DNA from 4 places in the Saccharopolyspora sp. SCSIO 74807 genome. Region 2 is predicted to be linked to each of the others. Evidence: riboswitches for the same ligand, from Rfam matches in the RefSeq annotation. Region 2 holds a riboswitch; each other region holds the start of a gene.
What was found. Region 2 has a riboswitch for cobalamin ahead of cobN (cobaltochelatase subunit CobN). Riboswitches for the same ligand answer to the same signal wherever they lie in the genome.

Region 1 (7,682 bases), 1.3 Mb from region 2:
GCCGGCACCGCGATCTGGGCCGTCTGCCACGCGGTGCTGCTGGCGGTGGCCGTGCCGACCGGGAGCTACGTGCTGATCCTGATCACCTACGGGATCCGCGGCCTCGGCTACCCGCTGTTCGCCTACGGCTTCCTGGTGTGGGTCATGGCGGGAGCGCCGAAGCAGCAGATCAGCAAGGCGCTCGGCTGGTACTGGTTCTCGTTCACCATGGGATACCCGGTGCTGGGTTCCGGCGCGGTCTCGGTGCTGAAGCCGACCATCGGCTACTACCCGACGCTGTGGGTGTCGCTGCTGCTGATCCTGGTCGGCTCGGCGATCGTGTTCACGATGCTCAAGGAGCGTTCCGGCTACGAAGGACTCAGCCAAGGCGCCGAACGCGCGAGCGTCGTGCAGACCCTCGTCGGATGCGTCACGATCATGTTCGAGAAGCCGAAGGTCGGCATGGGCGCGCTGATGCGCCTGATCAACACCACTTCGCAGTTCGGCGTGTGGGTGTTCGTGCCGCTGTACCTGATCCAGGAAGTCGAGTTCGGCTCCGAGGAGTGGTCCACGCTCCTGATGATCATGATGGGCTCGAACCTGGTCGGCGTGGTCGTGCTCGGCGCGGTCGGCGACCGGTGGAGCGGGAGCCAGACCATCGTCTGGTTCGGCGGTGTGCTCGCCGCGGTCGCCTGCCTCGGGCTGTACTACGTGCCGGCCACGTTCGGGCACAACTACGCGCTGGTCGCGGTCGCGTGCGCGATCTTCGGGATCGGCATGGCCGGGTACGTCCCGCTGCCGCCGCTGATGACCATGCACGCGCCGAACCGCACCGGCCAGGTCATGTCCACCTACACGCTCGGCGCGGGCGCCAGCCAGGCACTCGGGCCGGCGATCGGGACGGCGTTCATCGGAATCCTCGGCATCCAAGGCGTGCTGTGGATCTACGCGGTGCTGCACCTGATCAGCGCCGGACTGGCGCTGGTCATCCGCACTTCCAGTGCCACTGAAGAGGAACTCGCCGCGGCGCCCAAGGACGCGGTCCCGGCGCACTGACGCCCGCGGGGGCCTGCCGCGCGCAGGCCCCCGTCAAGCCTTCTTCGCGGACACGCGCATCGAGATGTCGGCGGTGACGACGGCGTCGCCGGCGGCGTCCAGAATCCGCACCGGCACGACCCACTCCGCGGGCTGGTCGGAGAGTTCCGGAAGCTCCAGCTCGGCGACTCCGCGCAGGTCCGTTTTCGCTTTCGCGAGGTAGCGGACGGTCATTCCCGTGGGGATCCAGCGGTGCGAGCCGGGCAGGCTCGCCTCCATCAGCATCCCGGCCGCGACCTCGGCGAGATTGCACGCGGCGATCGCGTGGAACGTGCCGAGGTGGTTGTGCACCCGGCGGCGGTTGGCCGCGCGCACCTCGCAACGGCCCGGACGCATCTCGGTGATGTGCGGGCGGATGGTGCTGAAGTACGGCGCGCGTCGGCACACCGCCCAGGAGAACAACCGGGTTCCCAGCGGCTTCGGCTCCAGCTTGCGCCACATCTGCACGGTCGAGGACATCGCGGACTCCTTGGGACACCAGGCATTACCGGCGGGTAACTTATTCTGGCCGATGGCCGCCGGTCAACCGGTCGCAGTCCGGAGCGGGCCGATCACGGTCAGCGGGCGCGAGGAACGTCACCATGTCCGCGCGGTGGTATGTCCGGTTAGGGTGCTCGGCGAGCCAGTCGTGCCCACGTGGCCAGGGAATCCGGTCGGAAGCCGGAACTGACGCGCAGCGGTGGGGGTGATGGGCGGGGCGATGCCACTGGATCCGTTCCGGGAAGGCGGCCCCGTCCGGTGCGAACCCGAGTCCGAAGACCTGCTGGCTCCCCGGACCGCAGGCGGTGCCGGGTCGTGGCCGACCGGGCTTCGCGCATGGGCCCGGGGTGAGGATCGCAAAGCAGTGTTCGCTGTTCGCGCCCGCGCGTTGCGCGCCGGGCTGGTGGTGCTGGCCGCCGTTGTGCTCGCTTCCTGTTCCGCACCCGCTCCGAAAGAGGACGCCGGAGGCGGGAAAACGCTGCGCAACTGCGGAACCGACGTCACTGTGGACGGTCCGCCGCAGCGCGCGGTGAGCCTGAACCAGTCCACCACCGAGATCATGCTCTCGCTCGGGCTGGCCGACCGGATGGTGGGCACGGCGACCTGGACCGATCCGGTGGATCCGGCGTTGGCGCAGGCCAACGCGACGGTGCCGCGGCTCGCCGAGAACAATCCGTCGTACGAGGCGGTGCTGGGCACCGAGCCGGACATCGTGCTCGGGGCCTATCAAGCCGTGTTCACCGACGAAGGCGTCGCCGATCGCGAGCGGTTCGGCGAACTCGGCGTGCCCACATACCTGTCGCCGAGCAACTGCTTCCCGGAGGCCGCGCCGCTGGCCGAACCGGTCGAGCTCGACGACATCTACCGGGAAGTGCAGGAGATCGCCGACATCTTCGGCGTTCCGGAACGCGGGCGCGCGCTCACCACGCAGCTGCGCGAACGGGTGGCCGCCGCGCGGCAGCGGGTCGACCGGTTGGAGTCCACCAAGGACACATCGGTGCTGTTCTGGTTCGCCCGCACGGAATCGCCCTACGTGGCGGGATCCACCGGTGCACCGGCGATCATGGCCAGGGAGCTGGGCGTGCGCAACGCCTACGACGACGCGCGGTCGATGTGGCCGCAAGTGTCCTGGGAGGACATCCTCGCCCGCGATCCCGACCTGCTCGTGCTCGGCGACCTGACCCGCGGCGGAGAAGGCGACGGCCTTGCCGCGAAACGGGATTTCCTGCGCACCGACCCGGCGGTGTCCCGGCTGGCCGCGGTGCGCGACGGGCGGTCGATGGGCATGACCGGCACCGAGCTCAACGTCAGCATCCGCACTGTGCAAGGGATCGAGCGGCTCGCGGACAAACTCGTCGAACTGGACCGGCGTTGACGGCGAACCGGGCACCGGCGGCGGCCATCGTCCTCGCCGGAGTGCCGATCCTGTTGCTGTCGGCCGCGATCGCGGTGACGCTCGGGCCCGCGCAGCTCACCGTCGTGGACGTCGCCGGTGTGGTCGGCAGCAAGCTCGGGCTCGCCGAGACCGGCGTTTCCCGCATCGGGCAGGGCATCGTGTGGCAGCTGCGGTTGCCGCGCGCGGCGCTGGCCGCGATCTGCGGAGCCGGGCTCGGAGTCTGCGGGGCGGTACTGCAATCGTTGCTGCGCAACCCATTGGCCGATCCGTTCCTGTTAGGAGTGTCGGCGGGAGCCTCGACCGGGGCGGTCTCGGTGGTCGTGCTCGGTCTCGGGGCCGGGGCGGTCGGTCTCACCGCCGGGGCGTTCGCCGGGGCGCTGATCGCGTTCGCGCTGGTGATGTTGCTGGCGACGGCCGCAGGCGGCGCGGCCGGGCACGTGGTGCTGGCCGGAGTCGCCGGGACGCAGCTGTTCTCCGCGCTGACCTCGTACATCGTGATCACCTCCGCGGACGCCGACCAGACCCGCGGCGTGCTCTTCTGGCTGCTGGGCTCGCTTTCCGGTGCGCGCTGGGATGATGTGCTGCTGGCGGGCGTGGTGTGCGCGGTGTGCCTCGTGCTGTGCTTGGCGAAAGCGGGCTCGCTGGACGCCTTCGCGTTCGGCCAGGACGCCGCCGCCGCTCTCGGAGTCCACGTTGGACGGCTGCGGGCGCTGCTGCTGGTGGTGACCGCGCTGCTGGCCGCGACCTTGGTCGCAGCGGCGGGAGCGATCGGCTTCGTCGGGCTGGTGCTGCCGCAGGCGGCCCGGCTGCTGGTCGGACCGCGGCACCGCGCGCTGCTGCCGGTGACCGCGGTGCTCGGCGCGATCCTGCTGGTGTGGGTGGACGTGCTGGCCACCACGATCGCCGCGCCGCAGGAGGTTCCGGTCGGCGTGGTCACCGCATTGGTCGGGGTGCCTGCCTTCGCGGTCCTGCTGGTCCGGCGGGGGAGGGTGTCGTGAGCCCGACCGCGCGCGAGGTGTCGTGGACAGCCGGGGGCGCGCTCATCCTGGACGGGGTGAGCCTGCGCGCCGAACCGGGCAGCACGCTCGGGCTGCTCGGCCCGAACGGCTCCGGGAAATCCTCGCTGCTGCGGCTGCTGGCAGGGCTGCGCAGGCCCTCCGCCGGTGCGATCGACATCGACGGGCAAGCTATGGCGGCTTGGTCACGACGCGAGTTGGCGCGGCGGATCGCCGTGGTGGAACAGCAGGTGTCCACCGAGGTCGATCTGACCGTCGCCGAAGTCGTCGCGCTCGGCCGCACGCCGCATCGCGGCGGCTGGGGCGGCAGCGGGCCGCAGGACGCCGAGATCATCGCGCGCGCCCTGGCGCGCACCGGGCTGGACGGACTCGGACACCGCCGTTGGCACGGCCTTTCCGGCGGTGAGCGGCAGCGCGCCCAGATCGCGCGGGCGCTCGCGCAGGAACCGGTCGAGCTGCTGCTGGACGAGCCGACGAACCACCTCGACGTCGCCCACCAGCTCGAATTGCTCGCGCTGGTCCGGGAATTGCCGGTGACGGCGGTGATCGCGCTGCACGACCTCAACCTCGCGGGAATGTTCTGCGATGAACTGGTGGTGCTCGCAGGCGGCCGCGTGGTGGCGGCTGGGGCGCCGCGGGACGTGCTCACCGCCGAACTCGTCGGCGAGGTCTACGGCGTCCGATGCGAAGTGTCCGCTGTGGACGGGATACCGCATGTGCGGTTCATGCCGCCGGATCGGGGCGACGTGCGACCGTAGGGAGGCCGCGAGCTGACGGGCCCGGCGCTGGAGCCGGCGATTTCCGCGACGGTGCCCCACGGCGGATGGTGGTACAGCGGCGTGCGACGCATCAACGATCGAGCCGAGGAAACGAGCATCCGCCGCTGTGCCGGACCCGGGCGCGCCTCACTGCGTGCCGTGGATCAGCCCTTCCTGCGCCACCGAAGCCATCAGCGCCCCGGAGCGGGTGTAGAGCCGCCCCTGCGCGAGGCCGCGCAGCGGGCCGACCGCGGGGGAGTTCTTGGCGTACAGCAACCAATCGTCGAATCGAGCCGGTTCGTGGAACCACATCACGTGGTCCAGCGAAGTCATTCCCGCCACATCGGTGCGTCCGGTCGGCCCGAGCACCGCGGCGGCCAGCGTGAGATCGCTCAGGTAGGTCAGCACCGCGGTCGCCGGTCGCCCTTCGCCCTCGGTGGCGCGCAGCCGGAACCACAGATCTCCGGAGAACCGGTCCACGAGGTCCCCTGTGGACTGACCGGGAGCCGGTGCCCGGCGGAACTCGAACGGCTGCCAGGCGTTGAACCCGTTGGCGGTGTCCGGCCACTCCAGCGCCGGGCACTCCTCCGGCGCCAGCCGCTGCGGCATCGGCTCCTGGTACTCCAGCGCGGTCCGGTCGGTGGTGAACGAGCAGTCCAGCGACAGGATCGGTTTGCCGTGCTGCACCGCGGTCACCCGGCGGCGCCGGAACGTCGAGCCGTCGTGCAGCCGCTCGTTGCGGAACACCACCGGCACTCCGGTGATCCCGGGCCGCAGGAAGTACGAATGCAGCGAGTGCACTCGCGACGAATCGTCCACTGTGTTCGTCGCGGCGACCAGGGCTTGCGCCGCGACCTGCCCGCCGAACAGGCGCGGCGCCCCGGGCGGGGCGCAGGTGCTGCGGAACAGGTCGTCGTCGATCGTCTCCAGGCTGAGCACGTCGAGCAGCGTCTGGACCGTGAAGTCCTGCGTCGTCTCGGTCATCCGGGCCTCTCCGTGGCGTGCGGGTCCGCCGACCACCTTAAGCGGCGCACCGCGTCGCACCGGGTCAGGGCTTGAGGTTGACGCCGCGTGAAGCCTTAACGTGCAGGTCATCAGAGCACGGGAGGTGCGTGGTGGGGGAATGGGCGATTCAGGAGCTCGCCCGCGCGGCGGGCACGACCAGTCGCACGCTGCGCTACTACGGGGAGATCGGCCTGCTGCCCGCGACGCGCGTCGGCGCCAACGGGTACCGCTACTACGACGAGCAGGCCTTGGTGCGGCTGCAGCGAATTCTGCTGTTGCGTGAGTTGGGCATGGGGCTTTCGGCGATCGGTGAGGTGCTCGACGGCCAAGAGCCCGTACCGGCGCTGCACGATCACCTGCAACTGCTCCAGCAGGAGCGGGATCGGATCGAGCGGCAGATCGCCTCCGTGCGCTGCACCGTGCGCAAGCTCGAACGAGGGGAAGAACTCATGGCACAGGAAACGCTCGACGGCTTCGACCACACCCGCTACGAGGACGAGGTGGTGCGCCGCTGGGGCCGCCCGGCGTACGCGAGCGCCGACCGCTGGTGGCGTTCGCTCAGCGACGCCGAGAAGCGGGAATTCCAGCAGCAGGGCCGGGACATCGCCGGCGGCTTCCAGGAAGCGTTCGCCGCCGGCGAAGCCGCCGACGGCGCGCAGGCGCAGGAACTCGCGCACCGCCAGTACGAATGGGTCAGCACCGGCTGGGGCGGCAGGAGGCCGTCCCGCGAGGCGTTCGCCGGGCTGGGACAGCTGTACGTGGACGACCCGCGCTACGGCATGGGAAACCACGAGTGCGCGGCATTCATCCGCGCGGCGATGAGCCGCTACGCGGAGCGGAACCTGTAGCGGCTCAGGCCGGTTCCTCGGCCACGACGACGTCGACACCGCGGCTCAGGAACGGTGCGGTGGCCGCGGCGTCGGCGGCGGCGTCGGTGACCAGCGTCCAGCGTTCCGGCAGCCGCGCCCAGGCGTGGAACGGGTGGTGGCCGAGCTTCGCCGAGTGCACCAGCACGTACACCGCGTCGGCGCGCTCGGCCATCAGCTCCTTGAGCCGGGTCTGCTGCAGGTCGGCTTCGCAGATGCCCTGCTCGGCGGTGACCCCGTCGGCGCCGAGGAAGACCCGGTCGAAGGTCAACCGGCTCAGCGCGGCCTCGGTGAGCGGGCCGACGAAGCCCTGGCTCAGGTGCCGCAGCGTGCCGCCGAGGCATTCCACGTGCACCTCGTCGGCGCTGACCAGCTCCTGCAGCACGGTCAGGCCGGTGGTCACGACCGTCACGTCGCGGGCGTCGCGCAACTCGCGCGCCAAGGCGCCGGTGGTGGTGCCGGAATCCAGCAGCACCGTCTCACCGGGGAGGATCTGCCCGGCCGCCCACCTGGCGATGGCCTGCTTGGCCGCGAACGCCTCGCTGCTGCGCTGGCGCAGCGAGCTCTCCTGGTGCCCGGCGACCGCGATCGCGCCCCCGTAGGTGCGCGCGAGCCGCCCGGCGGATTCCAGCTGCGCCAGGTCGCGGCGGATCGTCGACGCGGTGACCCCGAACGTCGCGGACAGCTCGTCGACGCTGGTCAGCCCGGACGTGGTAGCCAGCCGCACGATGGCGGCGCGGCGATCCTGCGATCCGCGGGGCATCGTCGGTCCTCCTCGGGTCGATGTCGTCCTGCCAAGGATGGCGCAGGCGGCCGATCCGCCGCGGCTCGGGATCGGCGCGTCGTGCGGATGCGGTTCGGCTGCCGCAGCGCAGATCGGGTTTGCGAAGGTGCGCCAGCCGTTCGCGGTGCCTGCGGCTCACCAGACCGGCCAAGCGCTAAGCCGCGGCCGAGAGTTCGGCCGCCTGCCGCAGCGCTTCGGCCATGCTGCGCGGATCCGCCTTGCCAGTGCCCGCGATGTCGAAGGCCGTGCCGTGGTCCACCGACGTGCGGATCACCGGCAACCCGACGGTGATGTTGACCCCGG
Region 2 (7,682 bases):
ACGAATCCGGCCAACAGCCCGAAGTTCACCTGGGAGCGCTTGGAGTGCAGATCCATGTGGCCGTCGGCGAGTTTGGCGAGCTTGCCGATGCCGCCCGCGATGGTCAGCCGCTCGACCGGATGCCGCCGGAGGTACTTCAGCACCGCACCGGCGAAGTCGCCCATGTCCAGCAAGGCCTCCGGCGCGAGGCCGTAGCGGTCGGTGACCAGCTTTTCCGAGGTGCTGCCGGTGCATCCGGCCACGTGCGGGAGCCCTTCGGCGCGGGCCACGTCCACACCGCGGCGGATGCTGTCGATCCACGCCGAGCACGAGTACGGCACCACCACCCCGGTCGTGCCCAAGATGGACAGTCCGCCGAGGATGCCGATTCGGGGATTCCAAGTGTGCCGGGCCAGTTCTTCACCGTCCACAACGGACACTTCAACGATCACATCGCCCGAGCCGCCGTGTTCGGCGGCGGTCCGCTCGACGACCTCGCGGATAAGCCTGCGCGGCACCGGGTTGATCGCGGGCTCGCCCACATCCAGCGGCAGGCCGGGCTTGGTGACGGTGCCGACCCCGGGACCGGCGCGGAAAACCACTCCGGAGCCGGGTTCGCCGTGGCGCACCGTCGCCGACACCAGCGCACCGTGCGTCACGTCCGGGTCGTCACCGGCGTCCTTGACGATGCCCGCCGTCGCGTAGTCGTCGCCGAGGGCTTCGCGGGCCAGGGCGAACGCGGGCCGATGCCCCTTCGGCAGCACGATCTCGACCGGGTCCGGGAACTCGCCGGTCAGCAGCGCGGTGTGCGCGGCGGCGGTGGCCGCGGTCGCGCACGCGCCGGTGGTCCACCCGTAGCGCAGCGGGGCGCCTTCCTGACCGGTCATGATGCCGCCTCCTTCACTGTGGAAGGGTGCACGTGTGCAGGACGGCGGCGCGACCCGGGTGCTGGTGCTGGGCGGCACCGGCGAAGCCCGCGCGCTCGCGGCGCGGCTCGAAGCCGAACCCGGTGTGCGGGTGACGTCCTCGCTGGCCGGACGGGTGCGGCAGCCGAACCTGCCGGAAGGCGAGGTGCGCGTGGGCGGCTTCGGCGGCGCGGACGGGCTGGTGAACTGGCTGCGCGCCGAGCAGATCGACGCCGTGATCGACGCGACGCACCCGTTCGCTCACGTCATGACCGGCAACGCCGCGCGCGCCTGTGCAGCGGCGGGCGTGCCGCTGCTGGTGCTGCGCCGACCGGCTTGGGAACCGCGTCCGGGCTGGCACCTGGTGACCTCTTTGGACGAAGCCGCCGCTGCGCTGCCCGCGCTCGGCGAACGCATCTTCCTCACCACCGGGCGCCAGGGGCTGAGCCACTTCGCGCACCTGGACCTGAGCTTCCTGCTGCGCGCCGTGGATCCGCCGGATCCGCCGCTGCCGCCGAACACCACGACGCTGCTCGCACGCGGCCCGTTCAGCTTCGACGACGAGGTGGCGCTGCTGCGCGAGCAGCGCATCGACGTGCTGGTCACCAAGAACAGCGGCGGGCAGCTGACCAGCGCGAAGCTGGACGCCGCCGACGAGCTCGGCATCCCGGTCGTGCTGGTGCAACGCCCACCGGAACCGCCGGTACCGGCTGTGTCCACAGTGGATGAAGCGGTGCGCTGGGTTCACGACGGGTAGCGGCGCGGCGTGAACACCCTGCCGCTCGCCTCGCGAGTCATCGAAGAACCGACCACCAGCAGGCAACGCATGTCCACATCGGACTGATCAAGCTCGCCGAGCGGCACCGTGCGCACGGACTCCTCCGGCCCGCCCACGTCCCGGCCGACGATCACCGGCGTCTCCGGCGAACGGTGTTTGAGCAGCGCATCGCGGGCCGCGGCGACCTGCCAGGTGCGGCTGCGCGAAGCCGGGTTGTAGATCGCCAGCGCCAGATCCGCCTTCGCCGCGGCCTCCAAGCGCTCGAGGATGACCTCCCACGGCTTCAACCGGTCCGAGAGCGACAGCACGCAGTAGTCGTGCCCGAGGGGCGCCCCGGCCCGGCTCGCCACCGCTTGCGCAGCGGTCAGTCCGGGCAGGACCCGCACCGGCACGTCGGCGAACCGCTCCTCGGCGGCGACCTCCAGCACTGCCGTGGCCATCGCGAAAACCCCCGGATCACCGGAAGAAACCACGGCGACCCGCGATCCGGCCCGCGCCAGGTCGAGGGCGAACTCCGCGCGTTCGGACTCGACGCGGTTGTCCGAGGAATGCTTGCGCTGCCGCGGATTCGACGGCAGCCGGTCCAGGTAAGGGCCGTAGCCGACGAGGTCGTCGGCGGCGGCGACGGCCGTGGCCGCCTCCGGAGTGGTCCACTGCGGACCAGCGGGGCCGAGGCCGACGACCACCAGCTCACCGGGCCCGCTCGGCGCGGGAAGTTCTTCAGCCGCAACGGTTTCCCGCACGTGGGGGGTGCCATCGGCCGCGGTGAGGTTGATCGGGCTGTCCGCGTTCACCGGGCTCGGCAGCAGCGCCAGCGAGAAGTACGGCACCGATTCCGGATCCACATCGCGCAACGGCAGCAAGCGCTGCCGGTCAGTGGTGGCGCGCTCCGCGTAGTACGCCTCGTCCAGCCGTCCGGCCTGCTCGAACGCCTGCTGCACGCCCTCGAACGTGCGGCCCAGCTTCATCACCGCGGCCGCGTCGGTCGCGGCCAGTTGCTCGGCGAGCTTCTCCGGCTCCAGCGTGCCGGGCAGCACGGTCAGCACCTCGTCCCGCTCGGCGAGCGGGCGCCCGAGCGACGCGGCGGCTCCGCTGACCGAAGTCACCCCCGGCACCGCGGCGACCTCGAACCGGTCCACCAGCCGCTTGTGCATGTGCATGTAGGAGCCGTAGAAGAACGGGTCGCCCTCGCACAGCAGCGCCACGTCGCGGCCCGCGGCCAGGTGCGCGGCGAGCCGCTCGGCGGCGTCGGCGTAGAACTCGTCGATCGCGCCCTGGTAGCCGCCCGGGTGGTTCGTGGTCTCCGTGGTCACCGGGTAGACCAGCGGCTCTTCGACCTGGTCGGACCGCAGGTACGGTTCGGCGACCCCGCGCGCGATGCTGCGGCCGTGCCGCGCGCTGTGGTAAGCGATCACGTCCGCTTCGCGGATGCGCCGCGCGGCCTTCACGGTCACCAGCTCCGGATCACCGGGTCCGAGTCCGACGCCGAACAACCTGCCTGCCTGCTCCACGGTGCTGCTCACTCCTGTTCGCTCGCGATCGCGTTGACGGCGGCCACCGCCATCGCGCTGCCACCCCGGCGGCCGTGCACCACCAGGTGCTCCAGCGCGGGATGTTCGGCCAGTGCTTGCTTGGACTCGGCGGCGCCGATGAAACCGACCGGCAGACCGAGCACGGCCGCGGGCCGCCCGGCGCCTTCGTCGACCATCTCCAGCAGCCGGAACAACGAGGTCGGCGCGTTGCCCACGGCCACGACGGAACCTTCCAGGCGGTCGGCCCACAGCTCCATCGCGGCGGCGCTGCGGGTGGTGCCGAGTTGCTGCGCCAGCTCGGGAACTCGCTGGTCACCGAGGGTGCAGACGATGTCGTTGGCGGCCGGGAGGCGGCGCCGGGTGATTCCGGCGGCGACCATCTCCGCGTCGCAGAACACCGGCGCGCCCGCGCGCAACGCCTTGCGAGCGGCCAGCACCGCGTTCGGCGACCAGGCCAGATCGGCGACCAGGTCGACCATGCCGCAAGCGTGGATCATGCGGACCGCGACCCCGGCGACCTCCGGCGGCATCCCGTCCAGTTCGGCCTCGGCGCGGATCGTGGCGAAGGAACGGCGGTAGATCTCCGGGCCTTCGCGGACGTACTCGTAGCGACCGGTGTTCACAGTGCCCTCCGTGCCGCTTCGAGCGCGGCGGTCGGTTCGCTGCCGGCCGGTTTCCCGCCGACCTCGTAGCCGGCCTCGGTGGCCAGCACTTCCACTCCGCGACCCGCGGGCCGCCCGCACCGGCGGGAACAGCCCGCCCAGTGCACCGGCAGCTCCCCGGGACGCGCGGTGCGCGCGGCGTCCGTGCGGACGTCCGCCAAGGATTTCGCGCAGCCGGGGCTGCCGGTGCACGCGGTGATTCCGGCCAGTGGCGCGGACTCGTCCACGACCAGCCCCGCGGAGTCCAGTTCGGACAGTAGCGTTGCGGCTTCGCCGCGCGGGATTCCCGGCAGCACCAGGGTCCGCCACGGAGTGAGCCGGAGCTGCCCGGCGACTTCCGCCGCGGCGCTGACGCAGGCGACCTGGGCCGGGCTCAACCGGCCCAGCGGAGCCCCGGCCGCGACGCTCACTCGCCCGTCGCCGAGCTGCCGGCGCCCGAGGTGGGCGTGCGTCGGCACCACCTCGTCGGGCACGGCGACCGGCTCTGCCGCGGAAATCCCCAGCGCAGCGAGGACCCGCTGGGTGACGCGCGAAGCACCATCGGTGAGTTCGTCGAGCCGCCAGCTCGCCGCTCGCTGCTGCGCCCGCTCGGCCAGGAACGCCTCCGCGGCCAGCACCGCGGCCTGCGCGGCAGCATCCGCCGTGACCCGAATCCCCTTGTCCACGCCCGAAAGCAGCACCGCGACCGAGTCACCCACCGGCAACAACCCGACGTCACCGCGCAACCCCGTGACGTCACCGCACCCGTCGTCCACAGTGAACAGGAACCGGCCGGGCAGCTCGGCCAAGCCCGGAACCGCGCACAACCGCTCGTCGAGCTCCCGCGACACCGCGTGCACGTCCAGTGCGCCGTCGCTACCGGGCGAGGCGATCACGTTGCGTACTCGCTCGTGCGTCGCGGACGGCAGCAATCCCGCGCCGGCGAGCCGCCCGGCGAACTCCGCCCCGGAAGCCAGCCCGCGCACCTGCAGGTTCGCCCGCGAGGTCAGCTCCCACCCGCCGTCGCCGAGCTGCGCAGCATCGGCCAGCGCCCGCACCTGGTGCGCGGTCAGCCGCCCGCCGGGCACCCGCACCCGGGCCAGTCCGCCGTCCGCGGCCTCGTGCACCCGCAGCGCGCCGGGGCACGCATCGGGCTCGGCTCGTTCCGGCACAGCTTCCCGCCTTCACTGATCGTGGTCGTCCCGACACCGGAATCCGCTGCGCACGGCGTCGGCGCTCGGTAGCGCGCGGACCATCGGCGCACACCGGCGATCGTCGATACTACGACCAGGGGTGGTTGCGGGGGCAAAACACGAGCGCTTCACCACGCCGCACTTGACTAACGATCGCGGCGTTGCGGAGAGTGGTCGACGGCGACGAGTGGAGGAAGCCGGTGCGAATCCGGCGCGGTCCCGCCACTGTCACCGGGGAGCGGACTCCGATGGGCGAAGTCGAGCACTTCGCGGCCACTGCCTGCGGGCAACGGCGGCCACTGCCTGCGGGCGGGAAGGCCGGGGCGAGCAGCGATCCGGGAGCCAGGACACTCCGCCGCCGCCATGCCTGCCAGCCGGGGCCCGACGACCGGGTGCCCGACGACTCCGGGGCGGACGACCCCGAGGAAGGTTGACCATGCGTCCTGCGACGTCCGTGTCCCCGCGAAACGGGGAGCGTGCCGCGTGATCCTGCTGCTGTCCACATCGGACACCGATCTGCTGAGCGCGCGCGCCGCGAACGCCGACTCCGGTGTCGCGCAGTTCCGGCTCGGCAACCCCGCCCGGCTCGGCGTGGACGACCTGCCGCCGCTGCTGGAAGGCGTCGACCTCGTCGTGGTCCGCCTGCTCGGCGGCCGCCGCGCCTGGGAGGAGGGCCTGGACGCGCTGCTGGCCGGGCCGCGGCCGGTGGTGGTGCTCGGCGGCGAGCAGGCCCCGGACGCGGAGCTGATGGAGTGCTCCACGGTGCCCGGCGGGGTTTGCGCGCAGGCGCACAGCTACCTCGCCCAGGGCGGGCCGCAGAACCTGACGCAGCTGTTCCACTTCCTGTCGGACACGATCCTGCTCACCGGACACGGCTTCGAGCCGCCGGTGGAGACTCCCAAGTGGGGCGTGCTGGAACGCGAGCCGCGCCGCACCGAGGGCCCGACGGTGGCGGTGCTGTACTACCGCGCGCACCACATGGCCGGGAACACCGCGTTCGCGCACGCGCTCTCGGAGTCCATTGAGGACGCCGGTGGGCAGGCGCTGCCGGTGTTCTGCGCCTCGCTGCGCGCTCCGGAGCCGGGACTGCTAGACACGCTCGAGCAGGCGGACGCGCTGATCGTCACGGTTCTCGCGGCGGGCGGCACGAAACCCGCGACCGCGCAGGCCGGTGGCGACGACGAGGCGTGGGACGTGGGTGCGCTGGCCGAGCTGGACATCCCGATCCTGCAAGGGCTCACGCTCACCTCCAGCCGCGCGGCGTGGGAGGAGAACGACGAGGGACTGTCCCCACTGGACATGGCCACGCAGGTGGCGGTGCCGGAGTTCGACGGGCGGCTGATCACGGTGCCGTTCTCGTTCAAGGAGAACGACTCCGAGGGCTTGCCGGTCTACGTCGCCGATCCGGAGCGCACCGCGCGCGTCGCCGGGACCGCGGTACGGCACGCGCAGCTCAAGCACGTGCAGCCGCAGGACAAGCGGCTGGTGCTGATGCTATCGGCGTATCCGACCAAGCACTCCCGCATCGGCAACGCGGTCGGGCTGGACACCCCGGCCAGCGCGGTGAAGATGCTGGCCACGCTGCGCGACGCGGGCTACGACATCGGCCCGGCCGACGGCCCGGACGCGCTGCCCGGCGTCGCCGCGCAGGACGGTGACGCGCTGGTGCACGCGCTGATCGCGGCGGGTGGGCAGGACCCGGACTGGTTGTCCGAGGAGCAGCTTTCCGGGAATCCGGTGCGGATTCCGGCCAAGCGCTACGCCGAGTGGTACGCGACGCTGCCCGCGGACCTGCGCGAGAGCATCGAGCAGCACTGGGGTCCGCCGCCTGGCGAGCAGTTCGTGGACCGCTCGCACGACCCGGACGGCGAGATCGTGCTCGCCGCGCTGCGCGCGGGCAACGTGGTGATCATGGTGCAGCCGCCGCGCGGTTTCGGCGAGAACCCGATCGCGATCTACCACGATCCGGACCTGCCGCCGAGCCACCACTACCTGGCCGCCTACCGCTGGCTCAACCACGAGTTCGGCGCGCACGCGATGGTGCACCTGGGCAAGCACGGCAACCTGGAGTGGCTGCCGGGCAAAACCGCGGGCATGTCGGCGTCCTGCGCGCCGGACGCGGCGCTGGGCGACCTGCCGCTGATCTACCCGTTCCTGGTCAACGACCCCGGTGAGGGCACGCAGGCCAAGCGGCGGGTGCACGCCACGCTGGTGGACCACCTGGTGCCGCCGATGGCGCGCGCGGAGAGCTACGGCGACATCGCCAAGCTGGAGCAACTGCTCGACGAGCACGCGCAGATCTCCGCGATGGACCCGGCGAAGCTGCCCGCGATCCGCAGCCAGATCTGGACGCTGATGCAGGCCGCGAAGCTCGACCACGACCTCGGGCTGGAAGAACGCCCGCACGAAGCCGAATTCGACGACATGCTGCTGCACGTCGACGGCTGGCTCTGCGAGATCAAGGACGCGCAGATCCGCGACGGCCTGCACATCCTCGGCGGCGCGCCGACCGGTGAGCCGCGGGTGAACCTGGTGCTGGCGATGCTGCGGGCGCGGCAGATGTGGGGCGGGCAGTCCGCCGCGCTGCCCGGCCTGCGCGAGGCGCTGGGCATGTTGGAGGACGGCAGCGTCGCCCGCGGCACCGTGGACGACGT
Region 3 (7,682 bases), 310 kb from region 2:
TTCGGCGGCTGCGGGGGAGACGGCGTTGAGCCGGCCGTCGGTGCCTCGCAAGGTGCTCTTCTCCACGTGCGTGGCGCTGGCCGACCGCAGGTAGTAGGTGGTCTTCAGTCCCGCTCGCCACGCGCTGCGGTAGAGCTCGTCGAGCTTGCGGCCGCTGGGTTCGGCCAAGTAGAGGTTCAGCGATTGCGCCTGGTCGAGCCACTTCTGCCTGCGCGCGGCGGCCGAGACCAGCCAGCGCGGCTCGATCTCGAAGGCGGTGGCGTAGAGCGCCCGCAATTCGGCGGGGACGCGTTCGACGGGGCTGAGGTCGCCGTCGAAGTACTTCAGGTCGCGCACCATCTGCTCGTCCCACAACCCGGCCGTCTTCAGGTCTCGCACCAAGTCCTCGTTGAGCACCGTGAAGTCGCCGGACATGTTGGACTTGACGTACAGGTTGCGGTAGAGCGGTTCGATGGATTGGCCCACGCCGCAGATGTTCGAGATCGTCGCCGTCGGCGCGATGGCCATCACGTTGGAGTTGCGCATCCCGCCGGTGCGGACGCGTTCCCGCAACGCGTCCCAGTCCATCGTGGACGAATGGTCGAAATCGGCGTCACCGCGAGATTCCGCGAGCAGCCGCAGGGAGTCGATCGGCAGCACGCCCTGGCTCCAGAGGGAACCGTCGAAGGACTCGTAGCGACCGCGCTCGACGGCGAGCTCGTTCGAGGCGGCGATGGCGTGGAAGCTGATCTCCTCCATGCTGCGGTCGGCGAACTCCACCGCCCGCTGCGAAGCCATCGGGATGCGTTGGGCGAACAGGGCGTCCGAGAAGCCCATCAGCCCCAGCCCTACCGGGCGGTGCCGCAGGTTCGAGTTGCGCGCCTCCGGGATCGTGTAGAAGTTCACGTCGATCACGTTGTCCAGCATCCGCACCGCCGTGCGCGTGGTGCCGCGCAGCCGCTCGTGGTCGATGCCGTCCGGGGTGACGTGGCGGGCCAGGTTGATCGAGCCGAGGTTGCACACCGCGACCTCGTCCGAGCTGGTGTTGAGCGTGATCTCGGTGCACAGGTTGGAGGAGTGCACGACGCCGGCGTGCCGCTGCGGGGAGCGCAGGTTGCACGGGTCCTTGAAGGTGATCCACGGGTGCCCGGTCTCGAACAGCATCGTCAGCATCCGCCGCCACAGGTCCACGGCTCCGACCTGCCGGAAGACCTTCAGCTCGCCGCGCTCGGCGGCGGCCTCGTAGTGGCGGTAGCGCTGCGCGAACTCCGCGCCGTAGAGGTCGTGCAGGTCCGGGACCTCGTCCGGGGAGAACAACGTCCAGGTGCCGTCGGCGTGCACGCGGCGCATGAACTCGTCCGGCACCCAGTTGGCGGTGTTCATGTCGTGCGTGCGGCGGCGGTCGTCGCCGGTGTTCTTGCGCAGGTCGAGGAATTCCTCGATGTCGATGTGCCAGGTCTCCAGGTAGGCGCAGACGGCGCCCTTGCGCTTGCCGCCCTGGTTGACCGCTACCGCCGTGTCGTTGGCGATCTTCAGGAACGGCACGACGCCCTGCGAGCTGCCGTTGGTCCCCCTGATGTGCGCGCCGGTTCCGCGCACCGGGGTCCAGTCGTTGCCCAGCCCGCCCGCGTACTTCGACAGCAGCGCGTTGTTGCTCACGGAGTGGAAGATCCCCGGCAGGTCATCGTCCACAGTGGTCAGGAAGCAGGAGGACAGCTGCGGGCGGGTGGTTCCCGCGTTGAACAGCGTCGGCGTGGAGCACATGAAGTCGAACGACGACAGCAGGTCGTAGAACTCGATGGCGCGCGCCTCGCGATCGTCTTCCTGCAGCGCCAGACCCATCGCGACGCGCATGAAGAACGCCTGCGGCAGCTCGAAGCGGACGCCGCCGTCGTGCAGCAGGTAACGGTCGTAAAGCGTGCGCAGGCCCAGGAAACCGAACGTGGTGTCCCGGTCGGCGTCCAGCGCCGCGCCGAGCCGGTCCAGGTCGAAGCGCGCCAGCTCGGGGTCCAGCTGCCCCAGCTCGACACCGCGGCCGACGTACGCGGCGAAGTAGGACGGGTAGTGCTCGCGCATCTGGACCTGGTCGGCCTGCCGGGGCGCGCCGTGCAGCGCGCTGAGCGCCTCGCGGCGCAGCTCGTCCAGCAGCAGGCGTGCGGTGACCAGGGAATAGTTCGGTTCGCTCTCGACCAGAGTGCGGGCGGACATGGTGAGCGACTCGGCCAGTTCGGCCGCGCGCATCCCGTCGTAGAGCGTGCGGCGGACCTCGCGCAGCACTCGTGCGGAGTCCACATCGGACAATCCCGTGCAGGCTTGCTCCACGACGGTGCTGACCCGGGACCAGTCCAGCCGGTGCCGGGTGCCGTCCGGGCCGGTCACTTCGAGGTCGGGCGGCGCGGCGGCGGTCCGTTCCGGGGCCTGCGCGGGTGCTGCCGCCTGCGCGGATGCTGCGTGCTGTGTGGATGCTGGGGCGATGGGTGATCGGGTCACTGGCTGTCTCCTCGCAAGCTCGGACACCAGCCCGGGGCCGTCGACGAGCGCGCGGGGACAGCGGCGCGCAGCACCGCACGTCCGCGCGACCCGCCCGCGAGGTCCCGGACAGCGCGCACCCCTCGTGCGCGCACCGATGGCAGGTCTTCGGACTCACGAGCAGCCGGCGTCGTCGCGCCGGACCTACTGGCCGTCGCTTCCCGGACGCCTCGGGCGTCCAGTGCTGCACCACCCGGGGAGGTGGTGACGGCGGTCGTTCCCGTTCACCGCTGCGGGGCAGTCCCGGATTCGCACCGGGTTCCCTGTTGTCCCACCGGGCACCCCGGTGACCATCAGCGCGGCCACACTACATGTTGGGCCGAGTCCTCTCCCGCACCCCAAGACTCCGCGTGTCGCCGCCCGCCGCCGATGACCGGCCGCCCGCCCCGGCGGTCACCGCACCCTGCTCCTGGCGGTGCCCGCACCCTGCCGGACACGCCAGGCCATCCGCCGCACATCTCCGAGTGAACGGACCGCTCGACCAATCTAGCCGGACCAACAGGTCGTTCACCCGGATCGAAGCTGCTCGGAATGGGGATGTGCGGGCGTGTCGGGCGCGCGGCAACTGCCGGGTTCGCGAGGAGTGAACGGACCGCTCGACCAATCTAGTGGGACGAACAGGCCGTTCACTCCGAAAAGAGAGGGTGGATTCGGGGGAGGGGTGGCGGCAGAATGTCCGGTGGATCACTGGTGGGTGGGAGGACAATCGGATGCGCGCATGTCGCGTGCGCAGCGCCGCCGTCGCGGTCGCCGCGTGCTTGGTCACCTTCGGAACGGCGCTGCCCGCGCAGGCAGCGCCCGCCGACACCGAGGTGCGGTTGATCACGTTCAACGACCTGCACGGCAACCTCGCGGCGCCGTCCGGATCATCCGGCGAGGTCGAGCTGGCGGACGGGACGAGCGTCCCGGCGGGCGGTGCCGCCTACCTCGCCGCGCACATCGACCGGCTGCGCGCGGAGGTGCCGAACTCGCTGGTGCTCTCGGCCGGGGACAGCGTGGGCGCATCGCCGGTGGAATCCGCGCTGTTCCACGACGAACCGACCGTCGAATTCCTCAACTCGCAGGACGTGCGCGCCCAAGTCGTCGGCAACCACGAATTCGACGAGGGCTACCCCGAGCTGCAGCGGATGCAGCGCGGCGGGTGCCACCCCGAGGACGGCTGCGCGTTCCGGGATTCCTTCGACGGTGCCGATTTCCCGACCCTGGGTGCGAATGTGTCCTTTGCGGACGGTAGGCCCGCGCTGCTGCCGTTCAGCGTGCAGCGCTCCGGCGGTGTGCCCATCGGGATCATCGGCGTGACGCTGCACGACCTGCCGCAGTCGGTGAGCCCGGACGCGGTGGCGGGCCTGGAGTTCGGCGACGAGGTCGCCGCCATCGACCGCACCGCCGAAGCGCTCGACCGACTCGGGGTCAAAGCGCAGGTCGTGCTGATGCACCAGGGCGACGAAGCCGCAGGCGGCGGGCCGGATTCCTGTGCGGTGGCCCCGGAAGGACCGGCCACTCGCGTCGCGGCGGCCGCCTCGCCGAAGGTCGACGCGCTGTTCACCGCGCACAGCCACCAGCAGTACAACTGCACCGTCGACGACCCGGCCGGCGATCCGCGCCCGGTCGTGCAAGGCGCTTCCTACGGGCGTCTGCTGTCCACGATGGACCTGAGCATCAACCACCGAACCGGCGACGTCGTGCGGGACAAGACCAAGGCGCGCAACGAAATCGTCAGCCGCGACATCGCACCCGACCCGGAAACCGCCGCGCTGGTCGACGAAGCCAAGACCAAAGCCGCCCCGATCGCGAACCGCGAAGTGGGCACCGCCACCGGCGACTTGAGCCGCGATCCCGCGCCGTCCGGGGAAACCACGCTCGGCGACCTCATCGCCGACGCCCAGATGGAAGCCACCAAGGGGACCGGCGCGCAGGTGGCGCTGACCAACCCCGGCGGAATCCGCGCCGACCTGCCGCACCGGTCGTCGGCGAACGGCGAAGGTGACGGCGTGATCACCTACGGCGAAGCGTTCGCCGTGCAGCCGTTCGGCAACACCATGCAGACCATGACGCTCACCGGCGCGCAGTTGAAGAACGTGCTGGAGCAGCAGTGGCAGGGCGACGGCGCGACGATGCTGCAGATTTCGTCCACTTTGCACTACGCCTACTCGGAATCCGCGCCCGCCGGGTCCAAGGTGTCCGATCTGGCCATCGCGGGCGAACCCGTTGATCCGGGCGCGACCTACCGCGTCGCGGTGAACAACTTCCTGGCGGGCGGCGGCGACGGCTTCAGCGGCTTCACCGAGGGCACCGACGTGACCGGTGGCCCGGTCGATCTGGACGCGCTGCTGGGATACCTCGGCGCGCACCCGGGCATCGTGCCGCCGCCTGCGGACCGGATCACCGCCACCGGGTGAGCCGGTGGACGCGCTGCAGGAAACCGTCGCCGGTGCGCGCGCCGCACTCGCGCAGCGCGCCCGCGGCGGGGCGGCGCTGGGCACCGCGCCGGGCGGGCGGGACCGGGCGAAAGGCTACTTCCGGGCGATGCTGGATTGCGTCGTGTGGCTGCTGACCGAGCGAGCAGGAACCGCGCGACCGGTCAGCTACGCGTTGGCACGCCGGGTGATCGCCGGCGAAATCACGCCGGAGGAGGCGCTAGCCCTGCACGCCGGCGAGCCGGTCGATGCGGGTGAGTAGCTCCGCGGCGTCATCGCGGGCCGCGTGCTGCCGGTCCGCCAGCTGCGCCGACCACGCGCGCAACCCGGCAAGCCGGCCGCGCAGGCGCGCGCTGCGCACCCGGGAGGCCAGCAGCACCGCGCGGCGGCCGTGCCGGAAACCGGCGGCGTGGTCGCCGAGCGCGAACTTGGCCTCCCCGAGGCTCGCCAGCTCGAACACGGTGGAACGCACCTCGCCCGGAGCGCGGGCGGCCACCGCGCGCGAGAGGTTCCCCGCGGCGCCTTCGTGATCACCCATCGCCAGCTGCACCGACCCGGTCATGCCCAGCAGGTCGGCTTCGCGGAACCACCGCAGCAGCGGGTAGTCGTCGTCGATCGACGCGGCCGCGTGCTGGCTGCGGCCCTGCTCCAGTGCGCGCTGCACGGTGTTCTTGCGCTGCCCGAACGCGGCCGCCCACGCGCAGTTGAGCTGCAGCACCGAACTCACCAGCGGTGACGAGTCGGTGCGCAGCGAACCGAGCTGGAACAGCTTCAACGCCGACTCGGCATCGCCGAAGTGCAGCTCGGTGCGCCCGGCGGCGTAGAGGGCGCGGGAGATCGCCAGCGGATCCGTGCCTTCCCGGCCGAACGACAGCGCGCGCCCGTAGTGCCCGTGCGCGGCTTGCAACAACCCGTTCTCCGCCGCGATCCAGCCCGCGGTGGCGTGCAGGTTGCACAGCATGGCCATCAGGTCCGCGCGTACCTGCTCGGACATGCACGCCTCGCGCATCGCCTCGGCCTGCCGGGCCGACGCGGCGATCGTGCCGTACTGGCCGACGCCGCCGTAGCGCTGATCCAGCGTGCGCAGCTCGGTGATCATCCGCTGCATCGCGGCGAGGTCCGAAGCGCCCACCCTGGTCGGCGCAGCGCTGTGCGCGGTGAGGTCGCGCACGCCCGGCGGGCCGGCGTCGGTTTGCCCACCGACCACCACGGAGCCCGCGTAGGACAGGAAACTCCGTCGTTTCACCTGCTCCTCCTCTTCTTCCGCGTCGGGTGCCTGCTCGTCACCTCCGGCGTAGGCGAGGCCCATCCAGCCGCGCGGCACGCCGAGTCCCTCGGCGATGCGGGACAACAGGTCGTAGCTGCGCACCGCGCGGCCGCTGAGCACTTCGCTGACTTCGCTCTGGGCTTGCCCGGTCAGCGCCGCGATGCGGATCTGCGGCACGCCGTGCGTGCGCAGCGCGCGGTAGACCGAGCCGATGTCGTGGGCCGCCAAGGCGTCGCGGACCTGCGGGCAACGCCAGAATTCCGGCGGGATCTCCTCTCCGGGCACCGGGCGATGCTATACGGAAAGTGATCGGACGTGTGCGGACCGTGAAAAGATCACCGGAAAGGATTCAGCAAGAATCTCGGAATATACCGGGGAAATTCATGCCTTCCCGGTGCCGCGGTCCGGTCGTCGTTGTGCCGCGCTGTGTACCGCCGGTAACCTCCCGCCGCACCGAGATCAGGAGCAGTGCGATGTACGCCGAGCAACGGCACCGGAACATCCCGGGACCAGCCCGTGCGGACCGGGCCGGGCCTGCCGAATTGTTCGGCCGGGACGACGAGCTGGAGCTGCTGACCGGGATCGCGGAGCAAGCCGGGAGCGGTTCCGGCCGGGCGGTTCTGCTGCGCGGGCCCGCGGGCATCGGCAAGACCGGGCTGCTGCACGCCGCGCTCGGACGGCTGGCGCCGGTCGCCGCGCGCACGTTGCGCGCCCGCTGCCCGGATGCGGGGTCGGGAGCTTACGGCGCGGTGCGCGATTTGTTCCAGCCGTTGGGATTCGGCACCGCGGCCGAAGACTCCGCCGATGCATCCCGGGCCGATGCATCCCGGGCCGATGCATCCCGGGCTGATGCACCCGGCGCCGACGCACTTCGGACTGATGCATCGCGGCCCGAAGCACTGCAGACCGATGCACCCCGGCTCGAGGCAACGCAGCCCGATGCGCCCCGGCCGGATGCGTTGCGGGGCAGCGCCCGGCTCGCGCTGCCCGCGCTGCAGCCGGACGGCCTCGCCCCCGCGCCGAGCAGCACCTACGCCGTGCTGCACGGGCTGCACTGGCTCGTCGCAGGACTCACCGCCGACGGGTTGCTGGTGCTGGCCGTGGACGACGTGCAGTGGTGCGACGAGAATTCGTTGCGGTGGCTGGCTTTCCTGCTGCGGCGCGCGGAGGACCTGCCGCTGCTGGTGCTGCTGACCCAGCGCACCGGCGACGGCGGCGCGGGCCCGGAAATGCTCGGGGAGATCGCCGAGATGCCGCTGTGCCGCACCGTGGACCTGCCCGCGCTCGGTGCGCGAGCCACGGGTGAGCTGCTCGCCGCCTCGGCGGGCAGCGCGCCGGACGAGCACTTCGCGGCCCGTTGCGCGCAGCTGACCGGCGGAAACCCGTTCCTGCTCGGCATGGTCGCGGCGCGGTTGCGCGAGCATCCCGGCGAAGGCTGGGACCCGGTGGTGCTCGAAGAGCTCGGGCGGACCGTGGTCGCGCCGTCCCTT
Region 4 (7,682 bases), 1.2 Mb from region 2:
CGATCGTGGTGTCGGCGGCGTTCGTGCTGACCTACATCACCCTCGGCGGGCTGTTCAGCGCAATCTACACCGAGGTGCTGCAGTTCTTCATCATCTTGGCGGGGCTGCTGCCGATCGTGGTGATCGGGCTGCACCAGGTCGGCGGGTTCGACGGGCTCTACGACCGGATCGCCGACCCGGCGCTGTTCCGCACCTGGGAAGGCACCGGGGTCGGCTCGTGGACCAACCCGCTCGGCGATTGGGTCGGGCTGGCGATGGGGGAGGGCTTCGTGCTCTCGTTCGGCTACTGGGCCACGAACTTCGCCGAGGTGCAGCGGACGCTGTCGGCCAAGGACCTCTCCGCGGCCCGGCGCACTCCGATCATCGGCGCCTTCCCGAAGATGTTCTTCCCGCTGCTGACGGTCGTGCCCGGCATGATCGCGCTGGTGCTGGTGCCGAAGCTGGGCGAACCCGGCGGCCCGTCCTACAACGACGCCATCCCGGAGCTGATGGGGCGGCTGCTGCCGAACGGGGTGCTCGGCGTCGCGCTGACCGGGCTGCTCGCGGCGTTCATGGCGGGCATGGCCGCGAACGTGAGCGGGTTCAACGCGGTGTTCACCTACGACCTGTGGAAGCCGTACGTGGTGCGCGGGCGCGACGACGGCTACTACCTCAAGGTCGGGCGGATCGTCACGGTCATCGGCATCGCGGTGAGCGTGGGCACCGCGTTCATCGCCGCCGGGTACAGCAACATCCAGGACTACATCCAGCTGCTTTTCTCGTACTTCAACTCGCCGCTGTTCGCGACGTTCATCATCGGGTTGTTCTGGAAGCGAACCACTCCGTGGGCAGCGTTCTGGGGCATCGTGACCGGCACGGCGGCCGCGGCCGGGATGCACTGGACGGCTTACTCCATCCCGTACTTCTACCCGGGCGGGGTGCTGGATCCGAGCGGCGAGACCATCAACGCGCAGATGGTCAACTTCTACAGCGCCATCGCGGCGTTCGTGGTCGACGCTGCGGTGATGGTGCTGGTCTCGCTGGTCACCCGGCCGAAACCGGACAGCGAGCTGACCGGTCTGGTGTGGGCGTTGCGGGACCGGCGGCCGCGGGAGCGCGCGGTGTGGTGGCAGTCCCCGGCCGTGCTGGGCTCGCTGGCGCTGGGGCTGGTCGTGCTGATGTCGGTCGGCCTGGTGCTCGTCTACTGAAGCGGAGGTGTGCGATGCCGAAGCGGCGGATCTTCGACCTGCGGGTGCTGATCGGCGCGGTGTTCGTGATCTACGGCATCGCGCTCGGCGTGGCCGGGTTGTTCGACGGTCCGGCGGATCTGGCGAAGTCGGGCGGCTTGCCGATCAACCTGTGGAACGGCGCGGGAATGCTCGCGCTGGGCGTTTTCTTCTTGCTGTGGGCCAGGTTCGGCCGCGGCGAGGGGCGCCCGGAGGACACCTCAGCGCAGTGATGCTCACAACCGCAGGTGCATCACGTGCAGGCCGACGTAACCCCGCGCGGGATCGTGGAACGCTTCCGGCACCGTCCCGATGATCTCGAATCCGAGGGACTCGTAGAGCCGGATCGCACCGGTGTTGGTCTCGGTGACCGCGTTGAACTGCATCGCCCGGAACCCGGCCGCCCGCGCCCAATCCAGGCTCTCCTCGCACAGCCGCCGCCCCACGCCGCGTCCGGCGTGGTCCGGGTCGACCATGTAGCTGGCGTTGGCCACGTGCGAGCCGGGGCCGTGCCGGTTCGGCTGCATGTGCGCGCTGCCCAGGATCGTGCCGCCGTCGGCGACGGCGACGGTCGCGCGGTCCGGGGCCGGGCTCAGCCAGGCCCGCCGGGCTTCGGCGCTGCTCATGTCGGGCGGGTAGGTGTAGGTCTCGGCCGCGGCGACGATGCGGTGGAAGAACGGCCAGATCAGCGGCCAGTCCTCGGCTGTTGCTTCCCGGATGAACATGTGCCGATCCTCGCACCGCCGGAATCACGATCCACTCCTGCGCTGGCAACGGCGGTTCGCCGCGCTGTTTCCAGTGAGTACCGAAAGTGACGACATCGTTACACTCCGGAGCAAGTGTTCTTGATCGGGGCTGGATGCTGCTCTTCGCGGCAAGCCTTCGGCCGGCTGGTCCGATGAGTTTTGCCACCGGCATCGGTCCACCCCCTGCGTAGGCACTTGTTCGACAGGGAGCGACGATGAATCTGCCCGAGATCGTTTCGCCGGAGCAGTGGCGCGCGGCGCGCGTGCGGCTGCTGGCGCAGGAGAAGGCCGCGACGAAGGCGCGCGACGCGCTCAACGCCGACCGCAGGCGGTTGCCGATGGTGCGGGTCGAGTCCGATTACCGGTTCCACGGTCCGGACGGTGAGCTGCGATTGCCCGACCTGTTCGACGGCCGCCGCCAGCTCGTCGTGTACCACTTCATGTTCGACCCGGAGTGGGACACCGGTTGCCCGAGCTGTTCGGCGTTCGTGGACCAGCTCGGCGACCTCACGCACCTGCGCGCCCGGGACACCAACCTCGTCGCGGTCTCCCGCGCGCCCTGGGAGAAGATCGAACCGTTCCAGCGCCGGATGGGCTGGACGGTGCCCTGGTACTCGTCGAACGGCACGCGGTTCAACCACGACTTCCACGTGACGCACGACGAGTCGGTGCGGCCGATCGAGTACAACTACCGCAGCAAGCAGGAACTCGACGAGGCCGGCGTCGGCTACTACCTCGGCGACTCGCAGCCGTTCGAGCTGCCCGGCCTGAGCGTGTTCCTGCGCGACGGGGACGCGGTGTTCCACACCTACTCGACCTACGCACGCGGCATGGACGGGCTCGGCAGCACCACGAGCCTGCTGGACCTGACCCCGCTCGGACGCCAGGAGGAGTGGGAGGAACCGAAGGGCCGCGCCACCGAATACGGCGCCCCGGCGGGCAGCGATCGAGTCCTTTACCACGACGAGTACTGACCCGGTGACCGTGCGCGCGACGCCGCCCAGGACTCAGGAAGGGGCGGCGTAACGCCCGTCGCAGCAGCCGGGTGGTTTCTTGACAAGACCTGATCCGCCTTGAAAGCTTGTCGCGCAGTCCATTGCGACGGTGCGCAGGAAGCCCGGTGCGAATCCGGCGCGGTCCCGCCACTGTGAATGGGGAGTTCCGTCCACTCGGGCCACTGCCGGTGCTCGGTGGGAAGGCCGGGCGGAGCGTCGATCCATGAGTCAGGAGACTGGCGCCGTCGCAGCAGATTCGACGGGGTCGCGGAGCCCCGGAGGAGGTTTCCCGTGCGCCCGAGCGCCGTTCCCGCACCTGGTACGTCTGCCGCCGTTCGACCGGCGTGAGCGCCGTGATCGGCCGCAGACGGCTGCTCGCCGCGGCCGCGGGCGCGTTCGCCGCGGTGCCGCTGGTTTCCTGCACCGGTTCGGGCGGGTCCGCGGGCCGGTTGCGCGTGGCGTTCCCCGCGGGCGGCACCACCGAATCCCTCGACCCGCACACCGGTTCGCTGTTCGTGGACCAGGCCAGGGCGAAAGCGCTGTTCGACACGCTGGTCGGCTACGCCGACGACATGAGCGTGGTCCCGCGGCTGGCCGAGTCGTGGGCACCGGACGCGACCGGAACCCGCTGGCGGATCCGGTTGCGCCCGGCGAAGTTCCACGATGGACGGCCGGTCACCGCCGATGACGTCCTCTACACCTACCGTCGCATCGCCGACCGCAGCACCGGCGCGCAGGCGCGCTCGCACTTCGCCGACGTCGATTTCGCCGCCAGCAAGGCGTTATCGGCGACCGAGCTGGAACTCGTGCTCGGCGGCCCGAACTTCGAGTTCCCCGCGGCGTGGGGCGCGCCGAGCACCGAGATCGTGCCCGCGGGGACCACTGACTTCAGGCAACCCGTCGGTTCCGGGCCGTTCCGGTTCGTGTCCTTCCAGCCGGGCGGCCCGGCCGTGTTCGCCCGCAACGAGCAGCACTGGTCCGGCCCGCCGGTGCCCGCCGAGCTGGAATTCGTGCCGGTGGAGGAGGAAAGCGCGCGGGTGACCGCGCTGCTTTCCGGGCAGGTGCACTACGCGCACGACGTGAGCGCCAACTCGGTTCGGCTGCTGGAGCAGGACGGGCGCGCGCGGGTCTTCTCCGAGCCGCACGGCACGATGCAGGCCGTTCTGCTCAAAGTGGACCGTCCGCCGTTCGCGGATCCACGGCTGGTGCAGGCGGTCCGTGCCGGGGTGGATCGGCGTGCGCTGGTGGACATCGCGTTGAGCGGGAAGGGCCGCGTCGGCAACGACCTGTTCGGCCTGGGTTTGCGCTATTACCCGCGTGATCTGCCGGAACCGGTGCGGGACGTGCAACTGGCGCGCTCGCTGGTGCGGCAGGCCGGGGCCGAGGGGCTGAGCTGGGAATTGCGCACCAGCACCGCAGATCCGTACTTCGAGTCCGCGGCGAGCTTGATCGGCCAGCAGCTCGGCGAGATCGGCATGACGGTCACGCCGCGGATGATGCCTTCGGAGACCTACTACTCGGACATCAAGAAGCAGGGCGTCGCCGCGCACAGCCGGACGGCCGCGCTTCCGCTGCCGACCTTCCTCGGTCAGCGCATGATCTCCACCGCAGGCAACAACAACTACACCGGCTACCGCAATCCCGAGTTCGACGCGCTCTACTACCGCGCACTGTCCACTGCGGACGAAAAGCGGCGCGCCGAGCTGCTCGCTTCGGCGCAGCGCCTCGCCCGGGAGCAGAGCGGGATGCTGGTGTGGGGCTTCAGCGGTTGGAACGTCGCGACCGCGGACGGCGTCACCGGTGTCCGGGCGGCGCCGCCGAATTCCCTGGACTGGGCGCGTTTCGACCGGGTGAGCCCGGGTTGAGCGCGCTCGCCGCACCCGGCAGGGGAGCGGTGCTGCTCGCAACCCGGCTGGGCATCGCGCTGGGCCAGATCGCGATCGTCGCGGTCGCCGTTTTCGCGCTGACCGCACTGCTTCCCGGCGACACCGCGGTGGTGTTGCTGGGCGAGCAGGCCGATTCCGGGCAGGTCGCCGCGCTGCGGGAACGGCTCGGTCTGGACGAGCCGCTGGGGCAGCGATTCCTTAGCTGGGCAGCCGGAATCCTGCACGGTGACCTCGGAACGTCGTTGCGCACCGGCATTCCGGTGGCGACCGAGCTCGGCCAGCGGGCGGCCACCACGCTGGTGCTGGCGTTGCTGACGCTGGCCGTCGTGCTGCCGCTGGCACTGTCCGCCGGTGTCCTCAGTGGACTTCGCGCTGGCACGAAGTTCGACCGGGCGGTGAACTTCGCGGTGGTGCTGCTGAACTCGGTGCCGGAGTTCGCCGTTGCGCTGCTGCTGGTCGGCGTGCTCTCGGTGCAAGCGGGCCTGTTGCCCGCCACCGCGGTCGGGTTGTCCGGCTGGTCGTTGCTGAGCGATCCCGCCGTGCTGGTGCTGCCGGTCGCCGTGCTGGTCGGCAAGCAGCTGTGCGCGCTGTCGCGGCAGGTCCGCACCGGCGTCGTCACCGCCGACGGATCCGAGTTCGCCACGCACGTGCGCCGCGCCGGGCTCTCCGAAAGCGCCGTCGTGCTGCGGCACGTGCTGCCGAACGCGGTCGGACCGGTGTTGCAGCAACTCGCGCGCACTGTGGACGGTCTGCTCGGCGGAGTCGTGGTGATCGAGGCGCTGTTCGCGCTGCCCGGCCTCGGATCGGGCTTCGTCGAGGCGGTCAAGGCCCGCGATCTTCCTGCGGTGCAAGGATATGCGCTGGTGTTCGCGGCCGTGACGATCGGTGTCAACCTCGTCACCGACCTCGCCGCCCGCCACTTCCGGGCGGAGACGCGATGAGGCCGGTGGCGAAAGCGGTGGGTTGGACGCTGGTGATCGTGCCGGTGCTGGCCGCGTTCTTCGGGCCGCTGCTGGTCGGCCCGGTGCGTTCCGAAAGCGCACCGCTGCTGCCGCCGGATGCGAGCCATCTGCTCGGCACCGACGTGCTCGGCCGCGACGTGCTCTCGCTCGCGTTGACCGGCGGCGGTTCGGTGCTGGCGCTGGCCGGAACCGCACTCGCACTGTCCTATGTGGTCGGAGTGCCGCTCGCGCTGGGCGCGGTCGGCCAGCCGCACCGCTGGATCGACCGCGCACTCACCCGCTCACTGGACCTGGTGCTGGCCATGCCGGGATTGCTGGTGCTGATGGTGCTGGCCGCGACCGGGCGGCGCACCGCGGCCGCGCTGATCATCGCCGTCGCGGTGCTGCAACTGCCCGCGGTGGTCCGGCTGGTGCGCGGCGCAGCGCTCACCGCGGGCCGCCGCGGCGCGGTGGAAGCGATGCGGATGCAGGGCGAATCCTGGTGGCGCATCCACTTCGGCTACATCGGACGCAGCGCGCTCGCGCCGATAGCCGTCGACGCGGGCAGCCGACTGAGCCTGGTGCTGTACCTGATCGCCTCGGCGAACTTCCTCGGACTCGGCCTGGACCCGGGCACCACGGACTGGGCGGTGCTGGTGGAGCGCAACCGCGAAGCCCTGTTCCTGCAACCGTGCGCGGTGCTGGTCCCAGCCGGCCTCCTGGTCGCCCTGTGCACCGGCACCAACCTCGTCGTCGACCAGCACATCGCGACCCGCCGCTCGACCCACCACCGGTCACGAATACCCCGGCATGGCGAGACCGTCCGCGCCGACTCGATGTAGTGCACGTGTCCGCGCCCGCACGTTGCGGATACGGACGCGAACGCGCGGTGGAACCGGACGAATCTCCGTGACCGAACACGGCCGATCGTGACCGCTGACACGGTGCGCAGGGCCGTTGCTCAGGTAGCTTGCTGGCCATGTCCGACGACGCGCCCGCCACCCCTGCCGAAGCCTACGACCTGCTGGTGCAGGGCAACCGCCGTTTCGTGGAAGCTTCCCCGCAGCACCCGAACCAGGACGCCGAGCTGCGCACCTCGCTGGCCTCCGGGCAGCGGCCGTTCGCGGTGCTGTTCGGCTGCTCCGACTCGCGGCTCGCCGCTGAGATCATCTTCGATCGGGGGCTGGGCGATCTGTTCGTGGTGCGCACGGCCGGGCACGTCGCCGGTGCCGAATCGCTGGGCAGCATCGAGTACGGGGTGAACGTGCTCGGCGCGCCGCTGGTGGTGGTGCTCGGGCACGACTCCTGCGGAGCCGTCACCGCCGCTTCGAACGCCTACACCGATGGCAACTCGCCGACCGGGTTCGTTCGCGACGTGGTCGAGCGGGTGTACCCGAGCGTGCTCAGCGCACGGGCGGCCGGGACCACCGAGGTCGACGAGATCGTGGACGAGCACATCCGCCAGACCGTCGACTTCCTCCCGGAACGCTCGGTGGCGCTGGCCGAGCGGGTGCGCGAGGGCAAGTGCGCGATCGTCGGCCTGTCCTACAAGCTCAGCGAAGGCACCGTCCGGCTCGTCGCCTCCCGCGGCCCGATCGGTGAACAAGCGGGCTGAGCGTGCACGGCCCCGGTGCGCCCATCCGGCGGCCGCTATCCGCGTCCGTTCGGGTTGAGTCCGCTTCCCGGTAGCAGCTTCGCGAAGCACCAGAAACAGTTCTCCGTCGAACGCGGGCGGCGTCCGGTGAACTCCAAGTCAGCCGTCGCCGAGCTCGCCGGAGCCGCTCACTCCGGTTCGTCGCGGAACCTGGCGGCCAGTTCGCCGCGGGAGCCGATGCCGAGCTTCCCGTAGATGCGGGTCAGGTGGTACTGCACCGTCTTCACCGACACGTAAAGCTCGACCGCGGCCTGC

Region 1: another riboswitch for cobalamin. It lies ahead of V1457_RS25525 (ABC transporter substrate-binding protein); the one in region 2 lies ahead of cobN (cobaltochelatase subunit CobN).
Region 3: another riboswitch for cobalamin. It lies ahead of V1457_RS30085 (ribonucleoside-diphosphate reductase subunit alpha); the one in region 2 lies ahead of cobN (cobaltochelatase subunit CobN).
Region 4: another riboswitch for cobalamin. It lies ahead of V1457_RS26110 (ABC transporter substrate-binding protein); the one in region 2 lies ahead of cobN (cobaltochelatase subunit CobN).

The regions. Positions count from the first base shown of each region.
Region 1 covers NZ_CP146100.1:5,554,214-5,561,895, reverse strand. Annotated here, with positions in the region: gene V1457_RS25535 (MFS transporter) at 1-1,035, shown strand, start outside; gene V1457_RS25530 (hotdog fold domain-containing protein) at 1,069-1,533, opposite strand; cobalamin riboswitch at 1,681-1,857, shown strand; gene V1457_RS25525 (ABC transporter substrate-binding protein) at 1,919-2,929, shown strand; gene V1457_RS25520 (iron chelate uptake ABC transporter family permease subunit) at 2,926-3,948, shown strand; gene V1457_RS25515 (ABC transporter ATP-binding protein) at 3,945-4,724, shown strand; gene V1457_RS25510 (acyl-CoA thioesterase II) at 4,872-5,708, opposite strand; gene V1457_RS25505 (MerR family transcriptional regulator) at 5,840-6,577, shown strand; gene V1457_RS25500 (DeoR/GlpR family DNA-binding transcription regulator) at 6,582-7,358, opposite strand; gene pdxA (4-hydroxythreonine-4-phosphate dehydrogenase PdxA) at 7,534-7,682, opposite strand, start outside.
Region 2 covers NZ_CP146100.1:204,714-212,395, forward strand. Annotated here, with positions in the region: gene V1457_RS00930 (cobalt-precorrin-5B (C(1))-methyltransferase) at 1-866, opposite strand, end outside; gene V1457_RS00935 (cobalt-precorrin-6A reductase) at 901-1,641, shown strand; gene V1457_RS00940 (precorrin-2 C(20)-methyltransferase) at 1,629-3,173, opposite strand; gene V1457_RS00945 (precorrin-8X methylmutase) at 3,182-3,817, opposite strand; gene cobG (precorrin-3B synthase) at 3,814-5,007, opposite strand; cobalamin riboswitch at 5,168-5,403, shown strand; gene cobN (cobaltochelatase subunit CobN) at 5,512-7,682, shown strand, end outside.
Region 3 covers NZ_CP146100.1:6,579,313-6,586,994, reverse strand. Annotated here, with positions in the region: gene V1457_RS30085 (ribonucleoside-diphosphate reductase subunit alpha) at 1-2,469, opposite strand, end outside; cobalamin riboswitch at 2,590-2,818, opposite strand; gene V1457_RS30080 (bifunctional UDP-sugar hydrolase/5'-nucleotidase) at 3,219-4,907, shown strand; gene V1457_RS30075 (hypothetical protein) at 4,912-5,187, shown strand; gene V1457_RS30070 (hypothetical protein) at 5,146-6,477, opposite strand; gene V1457_RS30065 (AAA family ATPase) at 6,666-7,682, shown strand, end outside.
Region 4 covers NZ_CP146100.1:5,672,361-5,680,042, reverse strand. Annotated here, with positions in the region: gene V1457_RS26130 (sodium:solute symporter family protein) at 1-1,187, shown strand, start outside; gene V1457_RS26125 (hypothetical protein) at 1,202-1,438, shown strand; gene V1457_RS26120 (GNAT family N-acetyltransferase) at 1,442-1,930, opposite strand; gene V1457_RS26115 (DUF899 domain-containing protein) at 2,167-2,925, shown strand; cobalamin riboswitch at 3,019-3,206, shown strand; gene V1457_RS26110 (ABC transporter substrate-binding protein) at 3,291-4,811, shown strand; gene V1457_RS26105 (ABC transporter permease) at 4,808-5,773, shown strand; gene V1457_RS26100 (ABC transporter permease subunit) at 5,770-6,615, shown strand; gene V1457_RS26095 (carbonic anhydrase) at 6,753-7,388, shown strand; gene V1457_RS26090 (AAA family ATPase) at 7,556-7,682, opposite strand, start outside.